Regions from separate parts of the Neorhizobium puerariae genome, predicted to be linked through region 1. Evidence: predicted binding sites of a transcription regulator. Region 1 holds the regulator's gene; each other region holds the start of a gene.
What was found. The regulator LexA, encoded in region 1, represses DNA repair genes until DNA is damaged. The targets are predictions, from matches to a motif close to TGTTCNNNNTGTGTTCNG.
Positions count from the first base shown of each region.

Region 2: a site for LexA is predicted at 2,053-2,070, ahead of ACFFP0_RS16260 (PA0069 family radical SAM protein). Genes of this name have one in related genera too.
Region 3: a site for LexA is predicted at 1,144-1,161, ahead of ACFFP0_RS13475 (YifB family Mg chelatase-like AAA ATPase). Genes of this name have one in related genera too.

Region 1 covers NZ_JBHMAA010000032.1:6,957-10,215, reverse strand. The annotation lists gene ACFFP0_RS24285 (ComEC/Rec2 family competence protein) at 1-1,630, shown strand, start outside; gene lexA (transcriptional repressor LexA) at 1,611-2,330, opposite strand; gene ACFFP0_RS24275 (helix-turn-helix domain-containing protein) at 2,669-3,196, opposite strand.
Region 2 covers NZ_JBHMAA010000017.1:122,575-125,833, reverse strand. The annotation lists gene rnhB (ribonuclease HII) at 1-635, opposite strand, end outside; gene ACFFP0_RS16260 (PA0069 family radical SAM protein) at 835-1,992, opposite strand; gene ACFFP0_RS16255 (glycosyltransferase family 2 protein) at 2,124-2,642, shown strand; gene moaB (molybdenum cofactor biosynthesis protein B) at 2,706-3,257, opposite strand; gene ACFFP0_RS16245 (4-(cytidine 5'-diphospho)-2-C-methyl-D-erythritol kinase) at 3,254-3,259, opposite strand, start outside.
Region 3 covers NZ_JBHMAA010000015.1:45,449-48,707, forward strand. The annotation lists gene gshB (glutathione synthase) at 109-1,059, shown strand; gene ACFFP0_RS13475 (YifB family Mg chelatase-like AAA ATPase) at 1,342-2,877, shown strand; gene cysK (cysteine synthase A) at 3,058-3,259, opposite strand, start outside.

The DNA.
Region 1 (3,259 bases):
CATCGCCGACCATATTCGCGAGACTGTGCCCGGCGACGCCGGCGCCTTCGCCGCAGCGATCGTCACGGATGAGCGTCGGGCGATCTCCGAGGAGACGACCGAGGCGCTCAGGCTGTCCGGCCTTGCCCATATCATCGCGATCTCGGGGCTCAACATGGCGCTTGCCGCGGGCATCTTCTTCGTTGGTGCGCGCAGCCTGCTCTCCCTGTTTACGGGTTTTGCCCAGGCATGGCCGGTCAAGAAGCTCGCCGCTTTCGGCGCGCTTGCCATGGTGACTGCCTATTACCTGATTTCCGGCTTCGGGGTCTCGGCCGAGCGCGCCTATATCATGATGGCCGTCATGCTGGTTGCGGTGCTTTTCGACAGGCCGTCGATCAGCCTGCGCAATGTGGCGCTCTCGGCTCTCATCATCATTGCCCTCTCGCCGTCGGAGGTTCTGGGTCCAAGCTTTCAGATGTCGTTTTCCGCCACTGCGGCCCTGGTCGCCGGTTATGCCTTCTGGACGAACCGATCGAGGAAACACGATCCGGAACCCTCGCCGTTCCGGTTTCCCGCACTGATGCCGGCACTGGCTTTCTGGAAATTCACGTCGGGTATCCTCGTGACGTCCCTGATCGGCAGCGTCTCGACCGCGATCTTTTCCGTCGAGCATTTCCATCGCATCGCGACCTATGGCCTAGCTGCGAACCTGGCCGCCATGCCGGTCATCTCCTTCGTGGTCATGCCCGCCGGCCTTGCCGGCATGCTTCTGATGCCCTTCGGGCTCGATGCGCCGTTCCTGAAACTGATGGGCCTTGGGCTCGACGCCGTGATCGCGATAGCAAAGCATGTCGCGGCCTGGGGTGGCGACGTGCCTGTCGGCAGGCAGCATCCCTGGTTCATGGGCGTGGCCACCATCGGGTTTCTCCTCCTGACGCTTCTGAGAACCAGGCTTCGGCTCCTCGGCATTCCGCTCCTTGCGTCGGCGCTGGCGCTGTCATGGCAGGAGCGATCGAAACCGCTTCCGGACATTCTGATATCCGAGGATGGAACGATGGTTGCCCTGCTGGCCGGCGACCGGGTCGCCACCAATCGCGCGCGCCCTCCCGATTTCATCTACGACCAATGGCGGCGGGCGCTTCTGCTGGGCGATCCGTCGAAACCGGAGATGTCTCCGTCCGGTGAAAAGTCTTCCGGCGCGAAATCCGGGGAGCGTCGCGAACTCAAGCCGGCCGAAATGGACGCCGCCCGATCCGGCATCCGGCAAGCGCCGGAAGGCCGGTTCATCTGTTCGGCGCGATCATGGTGCGCGGCAAGGACCGCGGAGGGCGCCATTATCGCCGCCGTGGAGGACAGCCGTTATGCCGGCCCGGCCTGCGATGTCGCCGATATCGTCATCGCTCCACGCGCCCGTTTCGACAATTGCCGCTCCGGCGCGCTGATGTTCAACGGCGAAACCCTTCGAAAGACCGGCGCTCTGGAGATCGCGCTTCGCGGGGCGACGGATATGGAATTCTGGCAGATCCACGCAGCCCTTGCCAACCGGGATCGCCCCTGGATGCAGCATCGCCATTACGACTGGCGAAGTGGCACCTCAGACACCACGCTGCCAGAACCGCTTCAGCAGATGATCAATGATAGCGACGGATGAGGCCGACCAGTTTGCCCTGGATCTTCACCCGGTCGGGCGGAAATATGCGGGTTTCGTAGGCCGGATTGGCCGCTTCGAGGGCGATAGACGCGCCACGGCGGCGGAAACGCTTGAGCGTTGCTTCCTCGTCGTCCACCAGGGCCACGATGATGTCGCCGGGATTGGCGGTGCCGGTGTTCCGGATGACCACCGTATCGCCGTCGAGGATGCCCGCTTCGATCATCGAATCGCCCTTGACTTCCAGCGCGTAGTGTTCGCCGGAGCCGAGCATTTCGGCAGGCACCGCGATGTCATGCGTATTGTTCTGGATCGCCGAGATCGGCACGCCGGCGGCGATGCGGCCCATGACCGGAACGGTAGTCGCATTGGAGGTGTCGTTGTTTGCCACCGGCCTGGGAGCGGCGGCGACCGGCTGCGGTTTTCCGAGGCTGCCTTCGATCACGCTCGGGGAGAAGCCGCGGCGCGGCTGCAGGCTTGGCTGGTAGGCTTCCGGCAGCTTGATGACTTCGAGGGCCCTCGCGCGGTTCGGCAGGCGGCGGATGAAGCCGCGCTCTTCGAGCGCCGTGATCAGCCGGTGGATGCCGGATTTCGATGCAAGATCGAGTGCATCCTTCATTTCATCGAACGAAGGGGGGACGCCGGACTCCTTCATGCGTTCGTGAATGAACAGAAGCAGTTCCTGCTGTTTGCGCGTGAGCATGTTTGGCACCCCGAGAGTCGGAAACAAATCCAGAACGGACACTATATGTTCCATATGTGTTCCGCAAGTCCCTAAATTTCCGTGAAGTATTGCGCGGGAATTTGCTTTTTTAGATTGGCGGAATTCGCTCTATTAGATTAACCGCGCTCAAAGCATTGATTTGCCTGAATATATCATGTCGCCACCCGAAATGGGTAATTTCAAAATCTCGCGAATCTAACGTAGCTCGTACCGCATTAGAAAACATTACGTTTTTTGAGGACATCACTCTCTCAGGGTGCCCGAAAAACTCGCCAGTGGCGACGAGGTGGCGACATGGTTGTGGGCGCGTTTATTGCTTATTTTTGCGTGTCCTCGTCGCGCTCTTTCACCTCGAGCATATCAATTAGGTGATGGGTGAATTCTTCCTGCGTCATGCGACCGCCTGCGGTCATGTCGTTCATTAAAAATTGGAAGTGATTATAGCGATCTGCGATCCATTTTGCGCGGAAACTGGCTTGCTTCCACTTGTCAGTGCCTGGGCCAAACGCCTCTTGGAAAATCCGCGCATTCCAGACGTCATACATCGTCGCAGCTAGAAGCCTGACGTTAATTTCCCCGCCGTACACCCCGGGCAGCATCTGAGTGCGCTCTTTGCCCGTTAGAAGCCATTCGATGTTCTCCCGCGTTTTGAATGCGACTTGCACTACCTCAGCGTAGGGAATGCGCTTTCGCGTTCGCCACGCCGAAACTGTAGACTTATTCACACCAAGGGCGGTTGAGAGGTCGGTGTCGCTGTCCACACCCATCGCTTTTCGCAGGCGATCAATGACAGCATCGGGGTCAATTTCGACACCGTCCAAAATTAACGTATCATTAGTTGACATAAACCAATCTCAAGTTTACTAAATTGTACTTCCAATCGAAGGAAGTGGAAACGAAAGGATATC
Region 2 (3,259 bases), on a different contig from region 1:
CGGAAGCTCATGCGATGAAGCAGGCAGGGGCCATGTGCCTCGATTCCCGCGCGATGCTGCGCCGTGCCGTAACCCGCGTGATTCGCAAAACCGTAGGCAGGAAAAACCACATGCGCCCGCGCCATCATCCGGTCGCGCGTCACCTTGGCGATGATCGAGGCTGCGGCGATGGAGACGGAGCGGGCGTCCCCCTGGATGACGGCCTTGCCGGGGCAGCAGAGCCCCTGCGGCACGTCGCGGCCATCGGCAAGCACGTAGGACGGCGTCACGGCAAGACCGGCTACGGCCCTGCGCATTGCGTCCAGGCTTGCCTGCAGGATATTGCGCTCGTCGATATGCCGGGGACCGGAGGCCGCGATCGAGACTTCCGCCGTTGCCATGATCGCCTCGAACAGCACCTCCCGCCGGGCGGCTGTAAGCTGCTTGGAATCGTTGAGACCGGCCGGAATATTGTCCGGGTCGAGGATCACCGCTGCCGCCACGACCGGCCCTGCGAGCGGGCCGCGTCCTGCCTCATCGGTTCCGGCGACCGGCCAGTGGCCGGCCTTTCGGGCCAGAAGTTCGAGGTTGAAGTCCGGAACGAGCGGCACTTCCTCGAAGAGCATCGGAGAATCGGGCGACGTGCGAGGCAACATGGCGGCAACCTCGCACGCCGACCCGATCTCCTGCAACCCCGGCAAGCGATTGCGGCGTCGCTATCCACCGGGGCGGCGGTGGAACCGGGGACATTCCGGCACGGGACGGAAGCGGGGAACGTGCCGGAAATCGAATTCGAAAAATCACGGGGCCTCTCATTCCCCGGATCGGTTGTCTTCGGCGAGCTTCGCCATCTCCTCACAGCAGCGAAAGCTGTATGCCGCCGCCATCGGGCCGGATGAAGATGTCGTCGCGCAGCGGCAGGCCGCGCCGCACCATGCCGAGCCGCTTCGTCGCCATCTCGAAACGGCGGCCGATCTGCCAGGCATAGGGCCCCGCGCCCTTCATCCGCTTACCCCATTCGGCATCGTAGTCCTTGCCGCCGCGCATGGAGCGAATCAGCGACATGACATGCCTGTAGCGGTTCGGATAATTCTGCAGGAGCCAGTCCCGGAAGAGGGGGCTCACTTCCAGCGGCAGGCGCAGCAGCACATAGCTTGCCTTCGTCGCGCCCGCGGCATTCGCAGCCTCCAGGATACGCTCGATCTCGTGATCGTTGAGCGCCGGGATCACGGGCGCCACCATGACCGATGCCGGAATGCCCGCATCGGTCAGCGCCTTGATGGCGTCGAGGCGCTTGGGAGGGGTCGAGGCGCGCGGCTCCATGGCGCGGGCCAGTTTGCGGTCGAGCGTGGTGATGGAAATGCCGACCTTGGCGAGCCCTTTCGAAGCCATCTCAGAAAGAATGTCCGCGTCACGGGTGATGAGCGCCGACTTGGTGACGATTGCGACAGGGTGGTTGGCCTTGTTCAGCACCTCCAGGATCTGCCGCATGATGCGCCATTCCCGTTCGATCGGCTGGTAGGGATCGGTATTGGTGCCGATCGCGATCGCCCGCACCTTGTAATCCGGCCTGCTCAGCTCCCGTTCCAGCAGCTTCGGCACGTCCGGTTTTACAAAGAGCTTCGATTCGAAATCGAGCCCCGGCGAAAGCCCCATATAGCTGTGGGTCGGGCGCGCGAAACAGTAGATGCAGCCATGCTCGCAGCCGCGATAGGGATTGATCGAGCGGTCGAAGGAAAGATCGGGAGACTCGTTGCGCGTGATGGCCGCGCGCGGCTTCTCCACCTGGACCTCGGTCCTGAACGGCTCCAGCTCCTCGATTGTCTGCCAGCCGTCATCCAGGGCCTCCCGGCGCTTCTCCTCGAACCGGCCGCTCGGGTTGAGCCCGGCGCCACGACCCCGCCGGCGATCGGCCTCCACCCGCAGGCCGGAGGATTTCACCAGCGCATCGGCAATATCGGCCGTATGAGCAGGCGCGAAAGCAGCCTGCCGCAATTGGGACAGCTCGTTCATGGGACGCTCCTGAAGGGGAAATCTCCCCGTTCGCGATGATTAAATTCCTAACCGTAAAATGAGAACATTGCAAGAACAAAATTTGGAAACCGTTTCTGGCGTTCCGTGCTGCGATGCGGTAAATGTCAGGAATGCTGACTGTCATCATGGAATGCCGCGACCAGGAATCGGAGCTGGCGCAGACGCTCTCGGTGCTTGTTTCCGCTGCGGTGGAAGGGCTGGTGAGCGATGTCGTGGTGCTCGATCACGGCTCGCGGGACGGTTCCTCCCGCGTGGCGGATGCCGCCGGCTGCCGTTTCCACAATCATTGGGACATCAAGGACATTTTTCGGGGCGCGCGCGGCGAATGGCTGCTGCTGGTGGAGCCGGGCGCGCGGTTGCAGGCAGGCTGGATCGAGGAGGTGATGGAATACATCGCGCTCAACAGGCAGCCGGCCCGGTTCGCGCCCTCGCGCAATTACCGCCGGCCTTTCTTCAAGCGCATCGGCCGCGCCGTCCCGCCGCTCGAATATGGTCTGCTCATCCCGAAGAAGCAGGCGATCACGCTCGCGAAATCGGGCATGGACCTGGAAAACCTTGCGAAGGGACAGAAAGCCTCGAGGCTTGCCAGCGAGATGATTCCGGCCTGGGTCGCCGCTTCCGCCAGATGAAACCTGTCGCCCGCAGGTGCGAAGCGGCTTCGGGATGACGACGTGCCTCCGGCGGGGAGGGGATCAACCCCCGGCGCCGCGCCTCAGATGTTCATCGAGCCGGGGCATGATCTCGATGAAATTGCAGGGCATGTGGCGGTAGTCGAGCTGGGCTTTCAGGATGCCGTCCCAGGCGTCCTTGCAGGCGCCCGGCGAACCCGGCAGCACGAAGATATAGGTGGCGTTGGCGACGCCGCCGGTCGCCCGCGACTGGATCGTCGACGTGCCGATCTTGTCGTAGGAGATGCGGTGGAAGACTTCGGAAAAGCCGTCCATCCGCTTTTCGAACAGCGGCTCGATGGCTTCCGGCGTCACGTCGCGTCCGGTAAAGCCCGTGCCGCCGGTGGTGATCACCACGTCGATCTCCGGATCGAGCGTCCACGCGCGCACCTGCCCGGCGATCCGTTCCTTGTCGTCCGGCACGATGGCGCGGGCCTTGAGCTGGTGGCCGGCCTCGGCGATCCGGCCGACGAGCGTGTCGCCGGACTTGTCGTTCTCCAGCGTGCGCGTGTCCGAGACGGTCAGCACCGCAATGCCGACGGGAATGAAGGGGCGGGTTTCGTCGATCCGGCTCATTG
Region 3 (3,259 bases), on a different contig from region 1:
GGCCGTTGAAATCGCAGATCCGGCCGGCGGTCTATCGTCGTCCTGACCGGTTGCCTTTGGGTGTCTGCCGTCCTAAATCTGGCGGGCGTTTTTTGAGGGGCTGAAGTCATGGCGAGAATCCGCAGGGTCGCATTCCAGATGGATCATATCTCCGGCATTAACATTGCCGGCGATTCCACGTTCGCCATGGCGCTGGAGGCGCAGGCGCGCGGCTTCGAGCTGTTCCACTACACGCCCGACCGGCTGAGCATGCGCGACGGCAGGATCTTGGCCGGTGTCGAACCGCTCACGGTCCGCGACGTCAAGGGGGATCATTTTACCCTGGGCGAGAAGGAGCGGGTCGATCTTGCGACCATGGATGTCATCCACCTGCGCCAGGACCCGCCCTTCGACATGGGCTACATCACGTCGACGCATCTGCTCGAACGCCTTCACCCGAAGACGCTCGTCGTGAACGATCCGGCCTGGGTGCGCAATTCGCCGGAGAAGATCTTCGTGACCGAATTTGCCGATCTCATGCCTGCCACCCTGATCAGCCGCGATGCCGACGAGATCGCCCGGTTCCGCCAGGAAATGGGCGATATCATCCTGAAACCGCTTTACGGCAATGGCGGCGCCGGCGTTTTTCACTCCGCGCGCGACGACCGCAATTTCTCGTCCCTCATCGAGATGTTCAACCAGATGTATCGCGGCGAGCCCTTCATCGCCCAGGCCTACCTTCCGGCGGTGCGCAAGGGCGACAAGCGCATCCTGCTGATCGACGGCGAGCCGGTCGGCGCCATCAACCGCGTGCCCGCCGAACATGACAGCCGCTCCAACATGCATGTCGGCGGTCGCGCGGAACCCACCGAGATCACCCCGCGGGAGCGGGAGATCTGTGCCCGCATCGGGCCTGCATTGCGCGAACGCGGTTTCCTGTTCGTCGGCATCGACGTGATCGGCGACTACATGACCGAGATTAATGTCACGTCCCCCACCGGTATTCGTGAAGTCAGAAGGTTCGGCGGTGCTGATGTCGCAAGCCTTCTGTGGGATGCGATCGAAGTAAAACGCGCCTGATACGACAGGCGCGTTTCGGATACGGATCACCTTTGTTCCCTAGATACAACTGCATGCAACTTGCTTGCAGCGGAAGCGGGAATCTGTTCGATTAATGTTCTTGTTTTATTCCTTGTTCCGTGCCAGATTGCAATCGCCGGCGCGGAAAGCGTGTGTCGCTGACGTTCCGGACGTAATTTGGGGGCGTGTCGCATGAAAATCGCGGGCGGTTTGCGGTTGCGGCATGCGTGAAAACTGAAAGCGCGCGGCATGGCTGCCTGGCGTGCCGGAGGGCGGGGTCATATGGTTGCGCGTGTGAATACGGTGGCATTCCAGGGCATAGAAGGCGTTCCGGTCGACGTGCAGGTGATGGTCGGGCCTGGAAAAGTGAACATGCATATCGTCGGCCTGCCGGACAAGGCGGTGGCCGAGAGCAGGGAGCGGGTGCAGGCGGCGCTGCATGCGTCCGGGCTTGCCATGCCTCCCAAGAAGGTGACGGTCAATCTGGCGCCGGCGGACCTGCCCAAGGAAGGTTCCCATTTCGACCTGCCGATCGCGCTTGGGCTGATGGCCGCGCTCGGAGCGATCCCCGCCGATGCGCTGACTGACTATGTGGTGATCGGCGAACTCAATCTCGACGGCACGCTTGCACCGGTTGCCGGCGCGCTGCCGGCGGCGATCGGCGCCAATGCGGTGGGCAAGGGCCTGATCTGCCCTGCCGACAGCGGCACCGAGGCCGCATGGGCTGGCGCGGGTATCGATATCGTCGCGCCGCGCAGCCTGATCGCGCTCGCCAACCATTTTCGCGGCACCCAGGTGATCTCGCGGCCGCAGCCGGCGGTCCGCGCACTGCCGGCAAACCTCCCGGATCTGGCTGACATCAAGGGGCAGGAAAGCGCCAAGCGCGCGCTCGAAGTGGCCGCGGCCGGCGGCCACAACCTGCTAATGGTCGGTCCGCCCGGTTCCGGAAAATCCATGCTGGCGGCGCGGCTTCCCTCTATCCTGCCGCCGCTTTCGGCTGCCGAGCTTCTCGAAGTCTCGATGATCCATTCGATCGCAGGCCAGCTTTCGGGCGGCAAGCTCTCCGATCGCCGCCCCTACAGGACGCCGCATCACTCCGCCACGATGGCCGCGCTGGTCGGTGGCGGCCTGCGGGCGAAGCCCGGCGAGGCCTCGCTTGCCCATCACGGCGTGCTGTTCCTCGATGAGTTTCCGGAATTCGCGCCGCAGGCGCTCGATGCGCTGCGCCAGCCGCTCGAAGCCGGCGAATGCGTCATTGCGCGCGCCAACCACCGGGTTTCCTATCCCGCGAACATCCAGCTCGTCGCGGCCATGAACCCGTGCCGCTGCGGCATGGCCGGGGAACCGGGCCACACCTGCGCGCGGGGACCCCGCTGTGCCGCCGACTACCAGGCGCGCATTTCCGGGCCGCTGATGGACCGTATCGATATCCGCATCGATGTGCCGGCGGTTTCCGCCGCCGATCTCATCCGCCCCATGCCGGCGGAAAGCAGCGCGGATGTCGCAAAGCGTGTCGCCGCCGCCCGGGAAAGGCAGCGTGAGCGCTTCGAGCAGGCCGGTTGCGCCGGCATCCTCACCAATGCCCGCTGCTCGACGTCGCTGATCGAGAAATTCGCCGAACCGGACCCGAACGGGCTGCAATTGCTGCGGGACGCGGCGGAGAAGCTGAAGTTCTCGGCGCGCGGATATCACCGCGTGCTGAAGGTCGCGCGCACGCTGGCCGATCTCGACGGCAAGGACACGGTCGGCCGCATCCACCTTGCCGAGGCGATTTCCTACCGCATGGCCGGCGAACGGCTGGCCATGGCTGTGGCGTGAGCCGGGCGCGAATAGCGAGGCTGAAAGCGAATAGCGAATAGGAAGTAGCGAATAGGATTTTGTTTAAGCTTGCAAACCGAAGGTCTTCTGTTTCGCTACTCGCTACTCGCTACTCGCTACTCGCTACTCGCTACTCGCTACTCGCTACTCGCTACTCGCTACTCGCTACTCGCTACTCGCTTAATTCCCCAGCCCTTCGAACAAGGCCGTCGAAAGATAGCGTTCCGCGAAGGAGGGGATGATGACTACGAGGTTCTTTCCGGCATTTTCCGGGCGGCTGCCGACTTCGATTGCGGCGGTGAGTGCCGCGCCGGAAGAGATGCCGACCGGTATGCCTTCGAGCTTGGCGACAAGGCGGGCCAATTCCATCGCTTCCGCGCTG